3 regions of the Streptomyces roseofulvus genome follow, and region 3 is predicted to be linked to each of the others. Evidence: riboswitches for the same ligand, from Rfam matches in the RefSeq annotation. Region 3 holds a riboswitch; each other region holds the start of a gene.
What was found. Region 3 has a riboswitch for cobalamin ahead of ABFY03_RS25210 (ribonucleoside-diphosphate reductase subunit alpha). Riboswitches for the same ligand answer to the same signal wherever they lie in the genome.
Positions count from the first base shown of each region.

Region 1: it holds a riboswitch for cobalamin, as region 3 does, so the genes downstream of both, ABFY03_RS05085 (energy-coupling factor ABC transporter permease) here and ABFY03_RS25210 (ribonucleoside-diphosphate reductase subunit alpha) in region 3, are expected to answer to the same signal.
Region 2: it holds a riboswitch for cobalamin, as region 3 does, so the genes downstream of both, cobN (cobaltochelatase subunit CobN) here and ABFY03_RS25210 (ribonucleoside-diphosphate reductase subunit alpha) in region 3, are expected to answer to the same signal.

Region 1 covers NZ_BAAAWE010000001.1:1,101,476-1,109,169, reverse strand. Annotated here, with positions in the region: gene ABFY03_RS05105 (hypothetical protein) at 169-594, shown strand; gene ABFY03_RS05100 (ATP-binding cassette domain-containing protein) at 626-1,468, opposite strand; gene cbiQ (cobalt ECF transporter T component CbiQ) at 1,465-2,214, opposite strand; gene ABFY03_RS05090 (energy-coupling factor ABC transporter substrate-binding protein) at 2,221-2,577, opposite strand; gene ABFY03_RS05085 (energy-coupling factor ABC transporter permease) at 2,577-3,272, opposite strand; cobalamin riboswitch at 3,302-3,495, opposite strand; gene ABFY03_RS05080 (PTS-dependent dihydroxyacetone kinase phosphotransferase subunit DhaM) at 3,724-4,131, opposite strand; gene dhaL (dihydroxyacetone kinase subunit DhaL) at 4,128-4,736, opposite strand; gene dhaK (dihydroxyacetone kinase subunit DhaK) at 4,744-5,736, opposite strand; gene ABFY03_RS05065 (metallophosphoesterase) at 6,134-7,342, opposite strand; gene ABFY03_RS05060 (FG-GAP repeat domain-containing protein) at 7,564-7,694, shown strand, end outside.
Region 2 covers NZ_BAAAWE010000001.1:3,953,112-3,960,805, reverse strand. Annotated here, with positions in the region: gene ABFY03_RS18190 (precorrin-2 C(20)-methyltransferase) at 1-1,422, opposite strand, end outside; gene ABFY03_RS18185 (precorrin-8X methylmutase) at 1,428-2,063, opposite strand; gene ABFY03_RS18180 (cobalamin biosynthesis protein CobG) at 2,066-3,298, opposite strand; cobalamin riboswitch at 3,375-3,512, shown strand; gene cobN (cobaltochelatase subunit CobN) at 3,551-7,159, shown strand; gene ABFY03_RS18170 (ABC-F family ATP-binding cassette domain-containing protein) at 7,166-7,694, opposite strand, start outside.
Region 3 covers NZ_BAAAWE010000001.1:5,416,127-5,423,820, forward strand. Annotated here, with positions in the region: gene ABFY03_RS25210 (ribonucleoside-diphosphate reductase subunit alpha) at 1-1,619, opposite strand, end outside; cobalamin riboswitch at 1,753-1,897, opposite strand; gene ABFY03_RS25215 (GNAT family N-acetyltransferase) at 1,938-2,441, opposite strand; gene mctP (monocarboxylate uptake permease MctP) at 2,531-4,156, opposite strand; gene ABFY03_RS25225 (DUF3311 domain-containing protein) at 4,153-4,407, opposite strand; gene ABFY03_RS25230 (helix-turn-helix transcriptional regulator) at 4,519-5,505, opposite strand; gene ABFY03_RS25235 (aldo/keto reductase) at 5,748-6,674, shown strand; gene ABFY03_RS25240 (endonuclease/exonuclease/phosphatase family protein) at 6,607-7,694, opposite strand, start outside.

The DNA of each region.
Region 1 (7,694 bases), 4.3 Mb from region 3:
TTGCAGAAGGTTCGGGGTGTGATGGTTACTACTCGGTAGAGACGGCTTCCCCGGCTTGCCCAGGCTGGGGCCCATGGTTGGGACGCTCACGCACGAGGGCGGCGCCTTCGTGAACGTCCGGCACTTCGACTCGCCGCGCCGCACACGCACGCGTATCGCCGGCTCGACGTGAAGCGGTTCCGCCTCCCCGCCGTGGACGCCAGCGACCGGGACCTCCTCGCCGCCCTCATCGCGCACGAGCAGTTCCGTGACGACTACGCGGGCGGCGGGGTGGACCCCGACGGCACCCGCCACGGCGAGTACGGGATCCGGCACGTCACCCCCGAGGCGTACGAGCCGATCGGCCGGCAGCGGGCCACCCGCCTCCCGGAGACCTGGGCCGAGCAGTACGGCGCCCTCCCCGGCCCGCTCGCCGAGGCCCTGCGCCGCCAGGCGTACGACGCCCTGACGGAGGCGGACGCCGTCCACCACCTGAACGGCCTCGGCGAGGAGGAGCACCACGACTGGGCGAGCGTCCACGGCGAGTTCCACGAACTCGTCGTCGTGGACCGCCGGGCCGGGCGGCTCACCCTCCTGGTCGCGGCCGACGACTGAACCGCCCGGCCCGCCCGGTCACCTCACCCGCTCACCCCACCCGGTCCAGCAAGAGGTCCAGGTCCTCCGCCGTCCGCGGCGCCGGTACGCCCTCCGGGAGCAGTCCCTGCGCCCGCAGCAGCCGGCCGACCGAGACCGCCCAGGGGCGCCGCAGCCGGGCGGCGTCGAGCAGTGCGTCGTCGGCCAGCAGCTCGGCGGCCGGGCCGGTGCGCAGCCCGGCGGGGGAGAGCACGGCGGCCTCGTCCGCCCACCGCAGCGCCAGATCGACGTCGTGCGTGGCCATGACCACCGTCGTGCCCGCCGCCCGCAGCCGCTCCAGGGTCTCCAGGAGCCGCTCCTGCCCGTGCGGGTCGAGCCCCGCCGTCGGCTCGTCCATGACCAGGACCCGGGGGCGCATCGCGACCGCGCCCGCGATCGCCGCCCGCTTCCGCTGCCCGTAGGACAGCAGATGCGTCGGCCGGTCCGCGAGCGCCGTGATGTCCAGCGCCTCCAGCGCCTCCGCGACCCGGAGCCGCACCTCCTCCTCGGCCAGCCCCAGGTTCATCGGCCCGAACGACACGTCCTGCGCCACCGAGGCGGCGAAGAGCTGGTCGTCCGGGTCCTGCACCACCAGCTGCACCGAGGTCCGCAGCCGGGTCAGCCCCTTCCGGTCGTACGCCACCTCCTCGCCGTCCAGGAGGAGCGTTCCCGCCCCGGGGCGCAGCCCGCCGCTCAGCAGCCGCAGCAGCGTCGTCTTCCCGCCGCCGTTGCGTCCGAGCAGCGCGACCGCCCGGCCTTCCGTCACCGCGAACCCGACGTCCGTGAGGACCGCCGGCCCGTCCTCGTACGCGAAACCGGCGCGCACCAACTCCACGACCGGGGTGGGGGTCGTCATGGCAGGAACCTTTCCAGTACGAGGGTGAGGGCGACGAGCCCCGCCAGGAGACCGCCCGTCGCCGCGAGGAAGGGGCGGGAGACGGGCGCCCCGGGCAGCAGGACCCGCAGGGTGCCGTCGTAACCGCGCCCGGCGAGCCCGCTCTGCAGCCGCTGCGCACGGTCGAAGGCGCGCACGAACGACGTCGCGCCCAGCCCGGCGAGCGACCGCCAGACGGCCGCCCGGGTCGTCGCCCCGAGCCGCGCCGCCTGCGCCTGCCGCACCTTCGCCTGAGCGTCCAGGAGCAGGAAGACGATCCGGTACATCACCAGGGCCACGTCCACCACCGGCGCCGGCACCCCGGCCCGCACCAGGCGCGGCAGCACGTCCGACACCGGCGTGGTGAAGGCGAACAGCAGCACCCCCAGCGAGGCCGACGCCGTCCGCAGCAGCAGCTCCCCGGCGTGCACCGGACCGTCCGGGGCCCAGGCCACGGCGCCCCCCGGCCCGCCCACCGCGAACAGCAGCGGCACGGCGCCCGTGACGCAGAAGCCCAGCGGGACCCGGAAGGCCCGCCACAGCTGCCGGCCCGGCACACCGGCCGGACCGAGCAGCACGGCGAGGGTCGCCGCCGCGACCAGGAGCGCGCCCGGCCACGGCGGCAGGCACACCGCGCAGATGGTCAGACCGAAGCCGAGGGCGGCCTTCTCCGAGGGATGGCGGCGGCGCCAGCGACTGCTGTGCGCCGCCGCGTCGATGGGCAGCATCGGCGGCTACGCGTCCGTGTCCGCGTCCGGCGCGGACGGCGCACCCTCCGCACGGGCCGCGGCCCGCTCCTCGCCCTGCCGCCGGCCGCGCCGCAGCCCGAAGTAGTAGGCGAGTACGCCGGCGCCCAGGGCCGCCTGCAGCGAGAACAGCGCCGACTCGATCTCGCCGGACGGCGGCTCGTACAGCGGGCTGAACCAGGGCTCGTAGTCCGGCTCGATCTCCGTGATCGCCGTCTCCGCCTCCCCGTCGGCGCCGGTGAACGGCTCCTCCTTGTGGTCGCCGAGACCGAGCGCCAGCGGCAGCACCGCCAGGGCCGCCACCAGCGCCAGCAGCAGGGTGTTGATCTTCGCGTTCCGGCTCATCACGCCGCCGCCTCCTCGTGCCGCTTCGGCTCCGGCCGGGCGAGCACGCCGAGCCGCAGCAGGTCCCCCTTGCTGGACTGCGTGAGCAGCCGCATCACCAGGACGGTCAGCAGCCCCTCGCTGACGGCGAGCGGTAGCTGCGTCACCGCGAAGATCCCGCCGAACTTGGCGAGGGACCCCGCCACGCCGCTGCCCGGGTCGGGGAACGCCACGGCCAGCTGGACGCTGGTCACGCAGTACGTCGACAGGTCGGCGACGAACGCGCCGAAAAACACGCCCACCATCAGCGGCGCCCCGAACCGCCGGAACAGCAGGTACGTGCCGTACCCCGCCCACGGCCCGACGATCGCCATCGAGAACGCGTTCGCCCCCAGCGTGGTCAGCCCGCCGTGGGCGAGCAGCAGCGCCTGGAAGAGCAGGGTGATGGTGCCGAGCACCGCCATGATGGGCGGCCGGAACAGGATGGCGCCGAGCCCCGTGCCCGTCGGATGGGAGCAACTCCCCGTCACCGACGGCAGTTTGAGAGCGGACAGGACGAACGTGAAGGCGCCGGAGGCGCCGAGCAGCAGTGTGGACTCGGGGTTGGCGCGCACCTCGCGGGTGAGCGCGCGGACGCCGTGGACGACGAACGGAGCCGATGCGACGCCCCAGGCGGCCGCGTGGACGGGGGGCAGATACCCCTCGGCGATATGCATGATCGGGAGACCCTCTCCAGCACCTCGTGGATGGACAACGCGCCCTGGCCGGTCTCCTGGCTGACGGTAGTGACGCCCGACTCCGCCTTCCCACCCCACGACGGTCTCCCGCGGCGGCGCAGTGGCTTCCCCGGAGGGATGGAGCCGGACCTCCCGATCACAGTGGCGAGGGCCGCACCGGTACTGCACCGGTTTCCCGAACACCAAGGCGCTGCGACATTAGTGTGTTGACCTGCTTCATCACAATGCGGGGTCGGTCACGTGCGCTGCGGAGTCCCCGCGGTCCCGTCGTCGAACCGGTCGTCGGCTCCCGTCGCCGGGCCCGTCGCCGGACCCCGTTGTCAGACCCCCGCACTAGCGTGGACGTGTCCAAGTGCGTTGCTGCTGCTCGGACGACGAGGGGCGCCCCCGGCGGCGTGGAACCCAGCCGGAGGCGCCCCGTCGGCAGCCGTCAGACCTTGCGGTAGGCGTACGCCTCCGAGGCCGCGGCCGCCACGGCGTCGAGATCGCCGCCCGCGCTCGCCGTCACCAGGGCGGCCACCGCGCCCTCCACGAAGGGGGCGTCCACGAGCCGCGTGCCCTCCGGGAGTTCGTCACCCTCGGCGAGGAGGGCCTTCACCGTGAGGACCGCGCTGCCGAGGTCGACCAGGACGGCCACCCCGGCCCCCGCGTCGACGTCCTGCGCCGCCGCGGCGATCAGCGCCGCGCTCGTGCCGAGCCCACCGTCCGGGCCGCCGCCGGCCGCCGCGACCGGCGCCAGGTCCCCGCCGCCGGCCAGCCCCCGGGCCAGCTCCGCCACCGCCGCCGCGACGGCCGCGCTGTGCGACACCAGCACGATCCCCACCCTGTCCCCGCTCATCCGGCCGTCACCTCCGCCAGCGCCGCGAACAGCAGCGCCGAGGACGTCGCCCCCGGATCCTGGTGCCCGACCGACCGTTCACCGAGATAACTGGCCCGGCCCTTGCGCGCCCGCAGCGGGACGGTCGCCAGCGCGCCCTCCTCGGCGGCACGCGCCGCCGCCGCGAACGACTCGCGCAGGCCCGCGACGGCCGGCGTCAGCGCGTCCAGCATCGTCTTGTCGCCCGGCACGGCCCCGCCGAGCTGCCCGACCGCGGCGACCCCGGCCTCCAGCGCGTCCGCGAGCTCGTCCCGGGTGACCTCCCCGGCGTCGCCGAGCGCCTTGCCCGCCCGCCGCAGCAGCGTCCCGTACAGCGGCCCGGAGGCCCCGCCCACCGTGGAGATCAGCTCCCGCCCGGCGGTCACCAGGACCGCGCCCGGCGTGGCGGGCGGCTCCTCCGCCAGCGTCGCGGCCACGGCGGCGAATCCGCGCTTCAGATTGGCCCCGTGGTCCGCGTCGCCGATCGCCGCGTCCAGCTCGGTGAGCCGCCCGGCCTCCCGCTCCACCGCGGCCGCGACCGCCGCCATCCACCGCACCGCCGCGTCGGCCCCGTACGTCTCCGTCATCGCCCGCTCACCGGCCCCAGCGCAGCGCGGCCGTCGCCACCGGCGCGTCCCAGAGCCGCAGCAGCTCCTCGTCCGCGGCGCACAGCGTCACCGAGCAGCCCGCCATGTCGAGGGAGGTCACGTAGTTCCCGACCAGCGTCCGCGCCACCGGCACCCGCCGCGCGTCCAGCACCCGCCGCACCTCGGCGTTGAACCCGTACAGCTCCAGCAGCGGCGTCCCGCCCATCCCGTTCACCAGCAGCAGTACCGGATCCGACGGCCGCAGGTCGTCCAGGACGGCGTCCACGGCGACCTCGGCGATCTCCCGCGCGGTCATCATGCCGCGCCGCTCCCGCCCCGGCTCGCCGTGGATACCGACGCCCAACTCCAGTTCCCCCGGCGGCAGGTCGAAGGTCGGACCGCCCTTCGCCGGCGTGCTGCACGCGCTCAGAGCGACCCCGAACGACCGCGACCGCGCGACCACCCGCCGGGCCAGCGCCTCCACCCGCTCCAGCGGCGCGCCCTCCTCCGCCGCCGCCCCGGCCAGCTTCTCCACGAAGAGCGTGGCCCCGGTACCGCGCCGCCCCGCCGTGTACAGGCTGTCGGTCACCGCGACGTCGTCGTCGACGAGCACCTTGGCCACCTGGATGCCCTCGTCCTCGGCGAGTTCGGCGGCCATCTCGAAGTTCAGCACGTCCCCGGTGTAGTTCTTCACCACGAACAGCACCCCCGCACCGCTGTCCACGGCGGCCGCGGCCCGCACCATCTGATCCGGCACGGGCGACGTGAACACCTCCCCGGGACAGGCCCCGTCCAGCATCCCCGGCCCCACGAACCCGGCATGCAGCGGCTCGTGCCCCGACCCGCCCCCCGACACCAGCGCGACCTTCCCCGCCACCGGCGCGTCCCTCCGCACCACCACCCGCCGCTCCACGTCCACGGTCAACTCGGGATGCGCGGCGGCCAGCCCCCGCAGGGCATCGGCGACGACGGTCTCGGGCACGTTGATCAGCATCCTCATGGATACCTCCTGGTGAGGCTGGCAGGTAGGTGACTGAGCAGGCTTTTTGCAGGTGAGAGCGAGTGAGATCAATTGTTGATCTCGGCGGTTCATGGCGTTCGGGAGCGGTCTCGGGCGGTACTGACGCCGACCTGTTGCCGACTTTCCTGATCAACCGTCAGGGGTGGGTTGGACTGGGTGCGCTTTGCACCTGTGCATGATGGCGCAATTATCCGCTTGGGGGCGCGGTCGCGCACCGGTGCGGCGCGGCCGCAGGTGACTGATCCTCTGTCGGTAGGTCTCCTGCGGCGCCTCGGGACCGCGGGCATCGACCGCGACCGCGACGCCGTCATCGCTGGACTGACCCTGCCAGCGGAGCCTTCGGCCCGCTCCGGTCCGGCGGAACGTATCGGTCGGTTCAGTGCTGCGGGGAGCGGAGGATGAGCAGGGTGATCTCGCTGGGGGCGAAGACGCGGAAGGGTGGGCCCCAGAAGCCGGTGCCGCGGCTGGTGTAGAGGAGGGTGCGGGCGCCGTGGTGGCTCAGGCCGGCGACGGCGGGCTGGTCGATGCGGACCAGGTGGTGGAAGGGCCAGATCTGGCCGCCGTGGGTGTGGCCGGAGAGTTGGAGGTCGATGCCGGCGGCCGCTGCCTGGTCGACGAACTTGGGCTGGTGGGCCAGGAGCAGCACGGGCAGGTCGGGATCGGCGCCCTGGAGGGCTCCGGCGAGGTGGGCGCGGTGGCCCGCGAGCCCGGAGGACTCGGCGGTGACGTCGTCCACGCCGGCGACCACGAGGATGTCGCCTCCGTTTTCCAACAGCAGATGGCGGTTGCGGAGCGGCTGCCAGCCCAGCTCGTCCATCAGGTCGACCCAGCCCTGGGCCTCGCTGTAGTACTCGTGGTTGCCGGTGACGTACACACGGGCCCGGGTCGCCCGCACGGTGCCGAGCGGTGCGGCCTGGGCGCGGCGGCGTTCGGCTGTGCCGTCCGCGATGTCACCGGTGTGGCAGACCAGGTCGGCCTCCAGGGTGTTCACCGTCTCGCACACCCGTGCCGACCAGCGGGCGCGGTCCAGGGGGCCGTAGTGGGTGTCGGTGACGAGGGCGACGCGGAAGCCGTCGAGGCCGGGACCCAGCCGCGGGAGCCGCACGTCGAGTCGGCGTACGCGGGGAACGCGGCGGGCCTCGGCGTACCCCCAGGCGAGCAGGACGGCGGTGACGCCGAGGACGGCCCAGGCGACGATCCGGGCCCGGTCCTGGCTCTCTCCGACGCCGGCCACGGTCAGGACGAGCCGTAGGAGGACGCCGAGCAGGACGGACCAGGTGAACAGGATCCAGCTCGCGCCCAGCAGGGTGTCGCCGACGATCGCCGCCCGGTCCTGCTGACGCCGTCCGTGGCCGCGCGCCATCGCGAACGGCATCCCGACGAGACCGAGGACGAACAGGGCGGTGCCGAGCAGGGTGGCGGGCAGCGGCCAGTTCTGGCCGCCGTACAGGAGCACCCAGCAGGGCACGGCGAACAGGAGGACCGGGGCGATCAGGGGGACGTAACGCATCAGGCGCTGCAGCCGGCTCTGCCGCCGCAGGGGCGCTTCACCCTCGGTGGGACGGGTGTCGCTGGTGTCGGTCACGCTTGCCTCCCCGACCGGGCCGCTGTCCCGCGCATTGTATCCGTTCGCCTCGCGACGGGTCGGACGGGTGTTCACGGAACACCCCCAGGCCGCGTCGGTCAACCGACACGTGCTCCGCGCAGGGGGTTGCGCACGCGTCCGGGAAAGTGCCCGTCGAGGGGCAACCCTGGGGGCCGTCGAGGTCGGAGAGGCGGAACGGGACGAGCAGGGGCGGGATCCCGATGAATGTCGAACGACGACGGGCCGGCCTCAGGGGGGTGCTCGTCAAGAACGGTCGGCTGGACTTCGACGGTGTCGTCGGCGGCTCCTGGCTGTCGGCGAAGACCGTCGGCAAGGGCTGGAACATCTACCC
Region 2 (7,694 bases), 1.5 Mb from region 3:
CTGGGAGGAGCCGATGAGGAGCAGGGTGCGCATGTCGACCTCGGAGGGCTCCAGGGTCTTCAGGGTCACCACCCGGACCGACTGCTCGGGGCCGCCGACGTCGCGGGCGACGACCACGGGGGTGTCGGGGGAGCGGAGCTCCAGCAGGAGGTCGCGGGCGGCGGCGACCTGGTGGGTGCGGGACTTCGAGCCGGGGTTGTAGAGGGCGAGGACGAGGTCGGCCTCGGCGGCGGCGCGGAGCCGGGCCGCGATGACGTCCCAGGGCTTGAGCCGGTCGGAGAGCGAGATCGTCGCGTAGTCGTGGCCGAGGGGCGCGCCGGCCGCGGCGGCGGCGGCGTTGGCGGCGGTGACGCCGGGCAGGACCCGGACGGGCACGTCCGCGTACGCCGGTTCGCAGGCGACCTCCAGGACGGCGGTGGCCATGGCGAAGACACCGGGGTCGCCGCCGGAGACGACCGCGACCTTGTGGCCGCGCCGGGCCAGGTCGAGGGCGAACTCGGCCCGCTCGGACTCGACCTTGTTGTCGGAGCCGTGCCGGATCTGGCCGGGGCGCAGGACCGGCACCCGGTCGAGGTAGGTGGTGTAGCCGACGAGGACGTCGGCGTTGACGAGCGCGCCGCGCGACTCGGGGGTCAGCCAGGGCGCGCCGGCGGGGCCGGTGCCGACGACGGTGACCTCGCCGCGTGCGCGGACCGGGTTGGCCTGGTCGATGCGGGAGGGGAGGACGGCGACGGAGAAGTACGGGACGGTCTCCGGGTCCACGTCGGCGAGGCGGTCGGTGCGCTCGCCGGCCATGAAGGCGCGCTCCACGTACCGGGCGTCGTCCAGCCGGCCGGCCCGCTCCAGGGCGCGGCGCACGGCGGGGAAGGTGCGGCCGAGCTTCATGACGACGGCGGAGTCGGTGCCGGCGAGGCGGGCGGTCAGCTCGTCCTCGGGGAGGGTGCCGGGGATGATCGTGAGGACCTCCTCGGCCTCGCACAGCGGCTCGCCGAGGCGGGCGGCGGCGGCGCTGACGGAGGTGACGCCGGGGATGACGGTGGTGTCGTAGCGGTCGGCGAGCCGCTTGTGCATGTGCTGGTAGGAGCCGTAGAAGAGCGGGTCGCCCTCGGCGAGGACGGCGACCGTGCGGCCCGCGTCGAGGTGGGCGGCGAGCCGGGCCGCGGCTTCCTCGTAGAAGTCGTCGAGGGCGCCCCGGTAGCCGCCGGGGTGGTCGGTGGTCTCCACGGTGAGCGGGTACATCAGCCGCTCCTCGATGTGGTCGTCGCGGAGGTGGGGGGCGGCGATGGAGCGCGCTATCGAGCGGCCGTGGCGGGCCGAGTGGTAGGCGACGACGTCGGCCTCGGCGATGGCCTTCACGGCGGCGAGGGTGAGGAGGTCGGGGTCGCCGGGGCCGAGGCCGACCCCGTACAGCTTGCCCTTCACTACGGTCACTGCTGGATCTCCGGTTCGTGCGCGAGGGCGTTGAGGGCGGCGGCGGTCATGGCGCTGCCGCCGCGTCGGCCGCGGACCACCAGGTAGTCGAGGCCGAGGTCGTTGGCGGCGAGGGCGTCCTTGGACTCGGCGGCGCCGATGAATCCGACGGGGATGCCGAGGACGGCGGCGGGCTTGGGCGCGCCCTTGGCGATCATCTCCAGGAGGTGGAAGAGCGCGGTGGGGGCGTTGCCGATGGCGACGACGGAGCCTTCGAGGCGGTCGCGCCACAGTTCGAGGGCGGCGGCGGAGCGGGTGGTGCCCAGCTCGGCGGCGAGGGCGGGCACGGCCGGGTCGGAGAGCGCGCACAGCACGTCGTTGTCGGCGGGCAGCCGCTTGCGGGTGACGCCGGAGGCGACCATCTGCGCGTCGCAGAGGATGGGGGCGCCGGCCTGGAGGGCGGCGCGGGCGCGGGTGACGACGCCGGGGGAGTACGCGAGGTCGCGGACGAGGTCGGTCATGCCGCAGGCGTGGATCATGCGGACGGCGACGGTGGCGACGTCGGCGGGCAGGGCGCCGAGGTCGGCCTCGGCGCGGATCGTGGCGAAGGAGCGGCGGTAGATCTCTGCGCCGTCTTTCTCGTACTCGTACATCCTCAGCTCTTTCTCGTACGGGCCGCCGCCACGGCTTCGGCCAGGGCGGTGCGGGGGACGGGCGCGCCGTCCAGCAGGTAGGTGCCGGAGTCCCGGGCGGTGACCTCGATCCAGGTGCCGTGCGGGTGGCCGCAGCGGCGCTCGCAGCCGGAGTAGTGCACGGGCAGCGGGCCGCCGGGCGCGCGGGCCGCGTCGGCCCGGACGTCGGCGAGGGACTTGGCGCAGCCGGGCAGGCCGGTGCAGGCGGTGACGCCGGCGCCGGGGGCGGCCGGGTCGGTGATCAGGCCGGCCGTCTCCAGCGCGGCGAGCCGGGAGCCGTGCGTCCCGACGGCGACGACTCCGCGCCACGGGGTGAGCCGGAGCTCGGTGGCGCCGTCGGCGAGCGCCCGCAGCCGGCCGGCGGTGAGCCGGCCGAGCGGGGCGAGGACGTGCAGGGCGTGCGCGCCGAGCGGTCCGGGCGCGGGCGGCGGGGTCCCCGGGGAGGAGAAGGGGGGTACGGGCTCCGCGGTGATCGCCGCCTCGTGCAGGGCGGCGGCCCAGTCCGGGAGGTGCCCGGGCGGGAGTTCGCGCGGGCGCCAGGCGCCGGTGGCGGCGGCCGCGGCGGCGTCGAGGAAGGCGAGGGCGCAGGCGAGTGCGGCGGGGACGGCGTCGGCGGCGGGCAGCCGGAAGGTTCCGGAGCAGGTCGCCAGGAGGGCGGCGCCGTCCGGGGCTGCGATCAAGGTCACATCGCCGCCGAGTCCGGCGACGTCGCCGCGGCCGTCGTCGAGGACGAAGAGGAATCGGCCGGAGAGGGCCGCCGCGCGGGGTTCGGCGCAGAGTGCCCGGTCCAGGGCGCGGGCCCACAACTGCACGTCGGCGTGGCCGAGTCCGTCGAGTCCCGCGGCGGGGGAGGCGACGATGTTCCGGACCCGTTCGTGGCTGGGGGAGGGCAGCAGGCCGGCGTCGTCGAGGAGCGCGGCGAGTGCGGCGTCGCAGCCGTCGCGGAGACCGCGCAGCTCGGCGTTGCCGCGCGAGGTGACGGAGAGGCTGCCGTCGCCCAGGGTCTCCGCGGCGTCGGCCAGGACGAGCGCCTGACGGTGCGTCAATCGCCCGGCGGGTAGCCGGAGTCGGGCGAGGAAACCGTCGGCGGCGGCGTGCAGCCGGAGCGCCCCCGGGCACGCGTCGCCTCGGTCCCGTATGCGAGGTTCGCCCGGTTCGGGCGGGCTGGGCGGGGTCGGCGGCATGGCGGCGAGCATACCCACGGGGAACCGGGCGGCCACCGAGTGTGATCCGGCCGACTCTCCGGACCCCTCCGGCCCGCCGACGCCACGCTCTACTATGCAGATCGGCATGGGGTCCCAGGACCCCGGGGAGGAAGCCCGGTGAGAATCCGGCGCGGTCCCGCCACTGTGAGCCCGAGCCGGCGACGGCCCGGGTGAGTCAGGAACTCCCCGCCGACCACGACCACCCGGGGCGCGGAAACCCCGAGGAAGGGCCTGAGCCTCGCCATGCTCCTGCTGCTGTCGCACTCCGACACCGACCTGCTCAGCGCCCGCGCGGCCGGGGGGCCGGTGGAGTACCGCTTCGCCAACCCCTCCCGGCTCCCGCTGGCCGACCTCCCCGCCCTGCTCGACGGGGTCGAGCTGGTCCTGGTCCGCCTGCTCGGCGGCGTCCGCTCCTGGCAGGAGGGCCTCGACGCGGTCCTCGCCACCGGAAAGCCGGTCGTCGTCCTCAGCGGCGAACAGGCCCCCGACGCCCAGCTGATGGCCTCCTCCACCGTGCCGGTCGGCGTCGCCACCGAGGCGCACGCCTACCTCGCCCACGGCGGCCCCGCCAACCTGGAGCAGCTGGCCCGCTTCCTCTCCGACACCGTCCTCCTCACCGGCCACGGCTTCGAGGCTCCGGCGCCCGCCCCCACCTGGGGCCCGCTGGAGCGCACGGCCCGCGCCACCGACGGCCCGACCGTCGCCGTGCTCTACTACCGCGCCCACCACATGAGCGGGAACACCGCCTTCGTCGGCGCCCTCTGCGACGCCCTCGAGGACGCCGGCGCCCGGGCACTGCCGCTGTACGTGGCCTCCCTGCGGGCCCCGGAGGAGGAGCTGCTCGCCGTCCTGCGCGGCGCCGACGCGATCGTCACCACCGTCCTCGCCGCCGGCGGCACCAAGCCGGCCGCCGCCCAGGCCGGCGGCGACGAGGAGGCCTGGGACGCGGGCGCGCTCGCCGCGCTCGACGTGCCGGTGCTCCAGGCGCTGTGCCTGACAAGTGCGCGCTCCGCCTGGGAGGAGAACGACGAGGGCCTGTCGCCGCTGGACGCGGCCAGCCAGGTCGCCGTGCCCGAGTTCGACGGCCGGCTCATCACCGTCCCGTTCTCCTTCAAGGAGATCGACGAGGACGGCCTGCCCGCCTACGTCGCCGACGCCGAGCGCGCCGCCCGCGTGGCCGGCATCGCCGTCCGGCACGCCCGGCTCCGGCACATCCCGAACGCCGAGAAGAAGCTGGCGCTGGTCCTCTCCGCGTACCCGACCAAGCACTCCCGCATCGGCAACGCCGTCGGCCTCGACACCCCCGCCTCCGCCGTCGCCCTGCTGCGCCGGCTGATCGCCGAGGGATACGACTTCGGCCCGGCCGAGGAGCTGCCCGGCCTGGTCTCCGGCGACGGCGACGAGCTGATCTACGCCCTCATCGAGGCCGGCGGCCACGACCAGGACTGGCTCACCGAGGAGCAGCTGGCGAAGAACCCGGTCCGCATCCCGGCCGCCGACTACAAGCGCTGGTACGCCGAGCTGCCGGCCGAGCTGCGCGAGCAGGTCGAGGAGCACTGGGGCCCCGCGCCCGGCGAGATGTTCCTCGACCGGTCCCGGAACCCGGAGGGCGACATCGTCCTCGCGGCGCTCCGGCGCGGGAACCTCCTCGTCCTCATCCAGCCGCCGCGCGGCTTCGGCGAGAACCCGATCGCGATCTACCACGACCCCGACCTGCCGCCGTCGCACCACTACCTGGCCGCCTACCGCTGGATCGCGGCCCGCGCGGAGGACGGCGGCTTCGGCGCCGACGCCATGGTCCACCTGGGCAAGCACGGCAACCTGGAGTGGCTGCCCGGCAAGAACGCCGGCCTGTCCGCCGCCTGCGGCCCCGACGCGGCCCTCGGCGACCTGCCGCTCGTCTACCCGTTCCTCGTCAACGACCCCGGCGAGGGCACCCAGGCCAAGCGCCGCGCCCACGCCACCCTCGTCGACCACCTGGTGCCGCCGATGGCCCGCGCCGACTCGTACGGCGACATCGCGCGCCTGGAGCAGCTGCTCGACGAGTACGCGCAGATCTCCTCGATGGACCCGGCGAAGCTGCCCGCGATCCGCGCCCAGATCTGGACCCTGATCCAGGCCGCCAAGCTCGACCACGACCTCGGCATGGCGGAGCGGCCCGACGACGACGGCTTCGACGACTTCCTGCTGCACGTCGACGGCTGGCTGTGCGAGGTCAAGGACGCCCAGATCCGCGACGGCCTGCACGTCCTCGGCGGCGCGCCGGAGGGCGAGGCCCGGGTCAACCTGGTCCTCTCCATCCTCCGGGCCCGCCAGATCTGGGGCGGCACTCAGGCGCTGCCCGGGCTGCGCGAGGCGCTCGGCCTGGACGAGTCGGCCGCGACCCGCACCACCGCCGACGAGGCGGAGGCGAAGGCCCGCGAGCTGGTCGAGACCATGGAGGCGGCCGGCTGGTCCGTGGACGCGGTCCCGGCGGTCGCCGGCGACCACGGCCCCGAGGTCCAGGCCGTGCTCCGCTTCGCCTGCGAGCAGGTCGTGCCGCGCCTCGCCGCCACCACCGACGAACTCGCCCACGCCGTGCACGCGCTGAACGGCGGCTTCGTGCCGGCCGGCCCGTCCGGATCCCCGCTCCGGGGCCTCGTCAACGTGCTGCCGACCGGGCGGAACTTCTACTCCGTCGACCCGAAGGCCGTGCCGTCCCGGCTCGCCTGGGAGACCGGGCAGGCGCTCGCCGACTCGCTGCTGACCCGCTACCGCGAGGACAACGGCGCGTGGCCGACCTCCGTCGGCCTCTCCCTGTGGGGCACCAGCGCGATGCGCACCGCCGGCGACGACGTCGCCGAGGCGCTGGCGCTGCTCGGCGTCCGGCCGCTGTGGGACGAGGCGTCCCGCCGCGTCAACGGCCTGGAGCCGATCCCGCTCGCCGAGCTGGGCCGCCCGCGCGTCGACGTGACGCTGCGCATCTCGGGCTTCTTCCGGGACGCCTTCCCGCACGTCATCGGCCTCCTCGACGACGCCGTCCGGCTGGTCGCCGAGCTGGACGAGCCCGCGTCGGAGAACCACGTCCGGGCCCACACCCAGGCCGACCTCGCCGAGCACGGCGACGAGCGCCGCGCCACCACCCGCATCTTCGGCTCCCGGCCCGGCACCTACGGCGCCGGCATCCTGCAGCTGATCGACTCGCGGGACTGGCGCACCGACGCCGACCTCGCCGAGGTGTACACGGTGTGGGGCGGGTACGCGTACGGGCGCGGGCTCGAAGGGCGGCCGGCGCGCGCCGAGATGGAGACCGCGTACAAGCGGATCGCGGTGGCGGCGAAGAACACCGACACCCGCGAGCACGACATCGCCGACTCGGACGACTACTACCAGTACCACGGCGGCATGGTGGCGACGGTCCGCGCGCTGCGGGGCACCGCCCCCGAGGCGTACATCGGCGACTCGACCCGCCCGGAGACCGTCCGCACCCGCACCCTGGTGGAGGAGACCTCCCGGGTGTTCCGGGCCCGGGTGGTCAACCCGCGCTGGGTCGAGGCGATGCGCCGCCACGGCTACAAGGGCGCCTTCGAGCTGGCCGCGACCGTCGACTACCTCTTCGGCTACGACGCCACCACCGGGGTCGTCGCCGACTGGATGTACGACAAGCTCACCCAGGAGTACGTCCTCGACGAGACGAACCAGGCCTTCCTCAAGGAGGCCAACCCCTGGGCCCTGCACGGCATCGCGGAGCGCCTCCTGGAGGCCGAGTCGCGCGGCATGTGGGAGAAGCCGGACCCGGAGACCCTGGCCGCCCTGCGCCAGGTGTTCCTGGAGACGGAGGGCGACCTCGAAGGCGCCGGCGACGAGGACTAGGCCCGCCTAGACGCCCGCCGGGGTCCTGGCCGGTGCCAGTTCCAGGCGCCGGCCGCGGAAGCCTGCCCGCAGCCGGCGGTCGTGGCTGACGATCACCAGCGTGCCCCGGTAGGCGGCGAGCGCGGCCTCGATCTCCTCCACGAGGGCGGGCGCCAGGTGGTTGGTCGGCTCGTCGAGGAGGAGCAGGTCGGCCGGCGCGGTCACCAGGCGGGCCAGTTCCAGCTTGCGGCGCTGGCCCGTCGACAGCAGTCGGACCGGGGTCGTCAGATCCCGGGCCGCGAAGAGCCCGAGGGCGAGCAGTTCGTCCTCGCGGCCCTCTCCGAAGGCCTCGCCCACCGTACGGGGGTCGTGGGGCGAGGCCGTGTCCTGGCGGAGCAGTCCGACCCGGGCGGGCACGGTCACCGTGCCCGCGTCCGGGGCCATTTCGCCCGCCAGGACCCGGAGGAGGGTGGTTTTCCCCGCGCCGTTCGGGCCGGTGACGAGCAGTCGCTCGCCCGGTGCGAGGTGCAGGGCGTCGAGCCGGAGCCGGCCGTCG
Region 3 (7,694 bases):
GCGATCTTCGTGGACAGCGCCTTCGCCTCGGCGGAGTCGAAGGGCAGCCGCAGCTTGAAGAAGACGTCCTGGAGGCCCATCGCGCCCAGGCCGACCGGGCGCCAGCGGGCGTTGGAGTTCCCGGCCTGCTCGGTCGGGTAGAAGTTGATGTCGACGACCCGGTCGAGGAAGGTGACGGCCGTGCGGACCGTGTCGTCCAGGCGGGCCCAGTCGATGCCCTGGATCTCGGGGTGGACGAAGGCGCCCAGGTTGATCGAGCCGAGGTTGCAGACGGCCGTCTCGCCGTCGTTCGTGACCTCGATGATCTCGGTGCAGAGGTTGGAGGAGTGGACGACCGTGCCGGGCTCCGCGGTCTGGTTGGCCGTACGGTTCGAGGCGTCCTTGAAGGTCATCCAGCCGTTGCCGGTCTGGGCCAGGGTCCGCATCATCCGGCCGTACAGGTCGCGGGCCGGGATGGTCCGGCGGGCCAGGCCCTTCGCCTCGGCGGCGCGGTAGGCGGCGTCGAACTCCTCGCCCCACAGGTCGACCAGCTCGGGCACGTCGGCGGGGGAGAACAGCGACCACTCGGCGTCGGCGTCGACCCGGCGCATGAACTCGTCCGGGATCCAGTGGGCGAGGTTCAGGTTGTGGGTGCGGCGGGCGTCCTCGCCGGTGTTGTCGCGGAGCTCCAGGAACTCCTCGATGTCCGCGTGCCAGGTCTCCAGGTAGACGGCGGCGGCGCCCTTGCGGCGGCCGCCCTGGTTCACGGCGGCGACCGAGGCGTCGAGCGTCTTCAGGAACGGCACGATGCCGTTGGAGTGCCCGTTGGTGCCGCGGATCAGCGAACCGCGCGAGCGGATCCGCGAGTAGGAGAGGCCGATGCCGCCCGCGTGCTTCGACAGGCGCGCGACCTGGTGGTAGCGGTCGTAGATCGAGTCCAGCTCGTCCTGCGGGGAGTCCAGGAGGTAGCAGGAGGACATCTGCGGGTGGCGGGTGCCGGAGTTGAAGAGCGTGGGGGAGGAGGGCAGGTAGTCGAGCCGGCTCATCAGCCCGTACAGCGCCGCCACCTCGTCCAGGGCGCGGACCGAGTCGTCCTCGGCGAGGCCGGCCGCGACCCGGAGCATGAAGTGCTGCGGGGTCTCGATCACCTTGCGGGTGATCGGGTGGCGCAGCAGGTAGCGGGAGTACAGCGTCCGCAGGCCGAAGTAGCCGAAGCGGTCGTCGGCGGCCGGGTCGATCAGCGCGTCGAGGCGGGCGGCGTGCCGCGTGACGAAGTCGGCGGTGCGGTCGGCGATCAGGCCCTCGCGGTGGCCGGTGGCGACCGAGGCGGAGAAGGAGACCGCGCCCTGCCCGGCCGCCTCCTCGGCGATCGTGATCGTGAGCAGGCGGGCGGCGAGCCGGGAGTAGGCCGGGTCCTCGGAGATGAGACCGGCGGCGGCCTCGGTGGCCAGTTCGCGCAGCTCCGCCTCGTCCGAACCGGCGTGCCGGCCGCGCAGCGCGGCGGCGGCGACCCGGCCGGGGTCGGTGTCGGTGAGGTCGGCGGTGAGGTCGGTCAGGGTCCGCAGCAGTACGGTCCCGGGGCCGTCGCTCTCGATCGCGGCGGCCTCGGCGGCTGACGGACCCGCAGGCGCGATGGTCACGTGGGGGCTCTCCCTCGCTCGGCCCGGGGCCACGGCGGGGGAGGGGCGGGCGGGCGCATCCGTACGCGCGGAAGCGCCCGCGTCCACCGGCCCATTCCGCGAGGCCCGGACGTCGTCGGCACCCGGAACGGACGGACCGGGCGCACTGCGCGCAGGTGCTCGGACTCGCCGCGTGCGGAAAGGGCACGAAGCACACCGTTGCGGGACAGTTCCGGATTCGCACCGGATTCCCCTGCGGCGACAGCGAGGACGAGCATACATGTGGGGGGCGCCGATCGCGGCACCCCCCACATGTTGTGTCCCCGGTCGCTCCCGTCGTCAGAGTTCCAGGGCGAGGACGAGCAGCGGCGAGAGCCCGGGCACCGGGCTCCAGTCCCGTTCGGGCAGCCGGGTGAAGCCGATCCGCCGGTAGATCCGGTGCGCTTCGGCCATCCGGTCCTGGGTGGAGAGCACCAGCCGGGAGCAGCCGTCGAGGGCCCGGGCGCGTTCGACGCAGGCCCGGACGAGCGCCTCGCCGACCCCCCGGCCGCGGGCCGCGCGGGCGACGGCGAGGAGCCGGAACTCGGCCTCGCCCGGGCCGGCGATGTCCGCCCACTCGCCGCCGCCGGCGGTGAAGGTCACCCCGCCGAGCAGCCGGCCGTCGCCGTCGACGGCGACCAGCACCTCGGCCTCGACGGCCCGCCGGGCCACGTCCTTCATCACCGGCAGGTAGTCGTCGTCCTCGCCGAAGGTGAGGTGTCCGTCGTCGAGGTAGGCCCGCGCGGTGATCTCGCCGAGTTCCTCGTACTCCTCGGGCCGCACGGCCCTGATCGTGAAGTCCATGCGGGGCAGTCTGCCGGGGCGGACGGGCGAGGGCCCGGGGTTTTCCGCCCCGGGCCCTCGCCGTCGTCCGTCTTCTCCGTACCGCCGGATCAGTGCGTCCCGGCCCCGACCTTCGGGAGCTCCGTGCTGACCCCGGCGTCGCCTGCGTCGGCCGTGTAGTCGGACGGGGAGGTCTCGTCGACGCCCTCGGGTGCCTTGACGGCCTTGAGGACGAAGGTGAGGACCACCGTCACCACGACGTTGAGGACGAAGGCGGTGAGACCGATGTAGCCGATCTCGCCGATGCCGGGGATCTCGGCGGAGGAGCCGCCGAAGTGCTTCTGGGTCGGGCTGGCGACGCCGTACGCGGCGGCGGTGCCGTAGACCATGCCGACGGCCCAGCCGGCGAGCAGCGCCCAGCGGTGGAACCAGCGGGTGAACAGGCCGCCGACGAGGGCCGGGAAGGTCTGCAGGATCCAGATGCCGCCGAGCAGCTGGAAGTTGATCGCGACGGTCTTGTCCATGGTGAGGACGAAGGCGAGCGCGCCGACCTTGACCAGCAGCGAGACCAGCTTGGAGACCTTGGTCTCCTGCTCCGGGGTGGCGTCCTTCTTGAGGAAGTCCTTGTAGATGTTGCGGGTGAAGAGGTTGGCGGCGGCGATCGACATGATCGCGGCGGGGACGAGCGCGCCGATGCCGATCGCGGCGAAGGCGACGCCCGCGAACCAGTCCGGGAACATGTTCTCGAAGAGCTGCGGGATGGCGAGCTGGCCGTTGGCGACCTTGACCCCGGCGGCGATCGCCATGAAGCCGAGCAGCGCGAGCAGGCCCAGCATCAGCGAGTACAGCGGCAGGATCGTGGTGTTGCGGCGGATGACCTCGCGGCTCTTGGAGGACAGGGTCGCCGTGATCGAGTGCGGGTACATGAAGAGCGCGAGCGCCGAGCCGAGCGCGAGCGTCGCGTACGTCCACTGGCCGGCCTCGCCCGGCACCAGGGCGCCGCGCGGCTTGTCGGTGGCCGGGTTGACCGTCGCGTACGCCTCGCCGGCCTTGGCGAAGATCTCGTCGAAGCCGCCGAGCTTGATCGGGATGTAGATGATCGCCACCGCGATGACGAGGTAGATCAGGGTGTCCTTGACGAACGCGATGAGCGCCGGGGCGCGCAGGCCCGAGGAGTAGGTGTACGCGGCGAGCACGCCGAAGGCGATGAGCAGCGGCAGGTCCTTGATGAACCAGTGGGTGTTCTCGCCGCCGCCGACGCCCATCACGTCCAGGACGGCCTGGATGCCGACGAGCTGGAGCGCGATGTACGGCATCGTGGCGAGGATGCCGGTGACCGCCACCGCGAGCGACAGGCCCTTGGAACCGAAGCGGCCGCGGACGAAGTCGGAGGTGGTGACGTATCCGTGCTTGTGCGAGACCGACCAGAGGCGCGGCAGGAAGGTGAAGATCAGCGGGTAGACCAGGATGGTGTACGGGACGGCGAAGAAGCCGGCCGCGCCCGCCGCGTAGATCGCGGCGGGGACGGCGACGAAGGTGTACGCCGTGTAGAGGTCGCCGCCGAGCAGGAACCAGGTGACCCAGGTGCCGAACGAGCGGCCGCCCAGGCCCCATTCGTCGAGGCTGTTCTCGTTCTCGGCCTTGCGCCACTTGGAGGCGAGGAAGCCCATGACCGTGACGGCCAGGAAGAAGAAGACGAAGACGCCGAGCGCCACGCCGTTGACGCCGTCCTTCATCGCGCGTCACCTCCCTTGCGGGCGCGCTGGTCGCGCTGCCACAGCTTGTACGCGACCATCGTGAGCGCGGTGGAGACCAGCACCCAGAGCATCTGGTACCAGTAGAAGAACGGGATGCCGGCGAAGAGGGGTTCGACCTTCGCGTAGGAACTCACCCAGAGCATCGCCACGAACGGGGCGAGCAGGCAGAGTCCGATGACGACTCTGATCGGCGTGATGACCGGTTGTTTCCCGGTTGTGGCTTCTGACATGGCGCGTACGTCCCCTTGCTGATCACCGGTTAATGCCGAGGAAATGTAGGGGACCTGGCGGCTGCGCGGAACCCCCGTCCGTCTCACGGACGGCGGGGGCGTCCGGTTCATTCAGAGCCATCCCTCTTTCACCGCACGCGCGCCGGCCTCGAAGCGGCTGCGGGCGCCGAGCCGGGACATGAGCTCCGAGCTCATGCGGCGGACGGTCCGCAGGGAGACGCCGAGCCGCCGGGCGGCGATGTCGTCGGTGCAGCCGATGCCGAGGAGCATGACCAGTTCGCGTTCCTGCGGGGAGAGGTCGTGTGCGTCGCGGCGGGGTGCCTCGCCGAAGGGGGTGCCGGCCTCCCACAGGCGGTCGAAGAGGACGACGAGGGCGTGGACGAGGCCGGGGCTGCGGACTTCGAGGGCGCCGGCCCGGCCGTCCTCCGGGTCGACGGGGACGAGGGCGGCCTCCCGGTCGACGATCACCATGAGGAGCGGGACGACGGGCACCGTCCGCGCCTCGCCGCCGAGTTCGCAGTACCAGCGGACGTAGTCGACGGTCGGCTGGTCGTTGCGGAAGCTCTCCTGGTAGACGGAGCGGATGCGTACCCCGCGCTCCAGGGCGAGCTGGTCGAGGGGCTGGCTGGCGTCCATGGTGTCGGGGAGCTGGGCGCCTCCCACGAGGAGGGAGAGGCACTCCTCGCGGGCTCCCGCCGCGAGGGCTTCGAGCCGGTCGCGTACGGCTTCCAGGCCCACGACGCGCTCCACGACGTCGTGGCCGGGCCCTCCCGCCCCGGCGGTCCCGGGGCGGGAGGCGAGGATGTCGGCGACCGCCCGCTCGGCCCGTTCGACCTCGCGCCGGCGCCGGTTCAACTCGGCCTCGGCGCGGGCGAGGAGGAAGGAGAAGCTGACCTCGGGGTGGAAGGGCACGGGGGTGTCGGCGCCCTCCTCCAGGGCGACGAGGCGGGCCTCGGCGAGCTGCCCGAGGGCTTCGCGGACCCGGTCCTCCGTCCAGTCGAGCCGGGCGGCGAGGCCCGCGACGCCCTCCTCGGGCCGTTCCAGCATGAGCCGGTAGACGGTCTCCGCGGACCGATGAATTCCCAGCGCCTCCAACAAGGCGTCATCCCCCCGGGTGTGGCCATGTGTGCTGTGCGTGCGCGGTGACCGATCGTAAAGGGCCGCCCCTCATCAGGTCTAGGCCAATCCGGAGCCGCCGGGAGTCCGTCAGGTCGGTGGCACCGGTGCCGGAGAACCGCTGCGGGAGCGGGAGTCGGTGATCCAAGATGGAGCGGGATTGGTCTAGTCCAACACCGTCGTTCTCTTCTTCCTCCGCCCTTCCAGCGAAAGGACCCCGCCCCATGGCGATCCCGCAGCACACCGTCGTCCTCGGCGCCCTCCCCTTCGGCACCACCGTCGACGAGGCCACCTCGTTCGCGATCCTCGACCGTTTCGCCGAACTCGGCGGCACCGTCGTCGACACCGCCAACAACTACGCGTACTGGCTCGACGGGGCCACCGGTGACGAGAGCGAGACCACCGTCGGACGCTGGCTCGCCGCCCGCGGCAACCGCGACGGCCTCGTCCTCTCGACCAAGTGTGGCGCCCGCCCCCACCCCGGCACCGACACGTGGGAGGGCCTCTCCGAGAAGGTCGTCAAGACCGCCCTCGACGCCAGCCTCGCCCGCCTCGGCACCGACCGCGTCGACGTCTTCTGGACCCACGTCGAGGACCGCACCGTCCCCTTGGAGGAGACCGTCGGCGCCCTCGCCGACCTCGTCGACGAGGGGAAGGCCGGCGAACTCGGCGCCAGCAACCACGCCGCCTGGCGGGTCGAGCGCGCCCGCGCCCTGGCCGGCGACCGCCCCCGCTACACCCACCTGCAGAACCGCCACTCCTACCTGGTGCCCCGCTTCGACAAGGCCCTGCCCTCCCCGGCGCACGTCCACGTCACCCGTGAGCACCTCGACTACGCCCGCTCCGAACAGCTCCCGGTCTGGGCCTACAGCGCCCTCCTCTCCGGCGGCTACACCCGGCCCGAGGTCGGCATCCCCGAGGCGTACGACCACCCCGGCACCCCGCCCCGGCTCGCCGCCCTCGCCGAGACCGCCCGTGAACTCGGCGCCACCGTCAACCAGGTCGTGCTCGCCTGGCTGCTCGGCGGGGAGACGCCCGTCCTGCCGATCGTCGGCGCCAGCCGCGTCGAGCAGATCGAGGAGGTCATGGGCGCGCTCGCGCTGACCCTCGACCCGGAGCAGCGCCGCCGCCTCGACGAGGCCGGCGCCTGACCGTCCCCGCTCGGTCCGCCGCCGGGGCCGGGGAGACGAGGAGCTCCTGGCCCCGGTGGTCGGACAGGCCGGCCGGGTCGGTCAGCGCGTAGCGGTGCACCCGCAGCGGCCCGCCGGCGAACGTCCAGTCGAGCCGCCACAGCGGCAGCGGCCCCTCGCTGTCCCAGCTCACCGGCAGCACCGACGACGAGGCCGACACCGCGTCCTCGAAGGCGCCCCGCAGCCCGTCCAGATCGCCCATCGCGGACGTCGTGTTGAAGTCGCCCGAGATCAGCAGCGGATACGGGTTCGCCCGGGCGTCCGCGAGGAGCGCCGCGTAGTGCTCCCGGCGCACCGCGTCGGTGTCCCGGACCACCCGGTAGAAGTCCCGGCTCAGCCAGTCGCGCTCGATGTCCAGCTGCACCGGGATGTGCACGTTGTAGAACGAGACCACCCGGCCCCGCACGTCCACGTCCGTGCGCAGCACCTTGTTCCGCTCGAACCGCTCCCGCCACGGCACCGACCGGTCGTCCGTCGCCTGCCCCCGGCCCACCGGCGGCGTGGCCACCACCGGGAAGCGCGACAGGGTCACCAGCTCCCCGCGCACCACCACCCGGTAGCCGGGGAAGGCCGCGCGCAGCGGGCCCAGCCGGTCGGTCTCCGTGGGGGTGCCGTCCACCCACGCCAGGTACTCCTGGAGCAGGTACACGTCGGCGTCCTTCGACCGCAGGAAGCGGTGGAACTCCTCCGGGTCGTCGGTGGTGTCCCAGTACAGCGTGTTCCAGGAGAAGACCCGCACCGCGTCCGCCGGCGCCGGCTCCGGGGCCCCGCCCGGCAGCAGCGCCCCCCAGTGCACCCCGGCCCGGCCCGCCCCCGCGAGCAGCAGCACCACGAGGGCGCCGGCGAGCCACCGCCGCCGCACCCGGTCCCGTACGGCCGGACAGAGGGCGAGCAGCGCCGGCGGCACGGCGAGGAAGAGGACCGGGGGAGCGAGGTCCGGCAGCAGCCACGGCCACCACCTCCCGCTGAGCAGGAGACCCG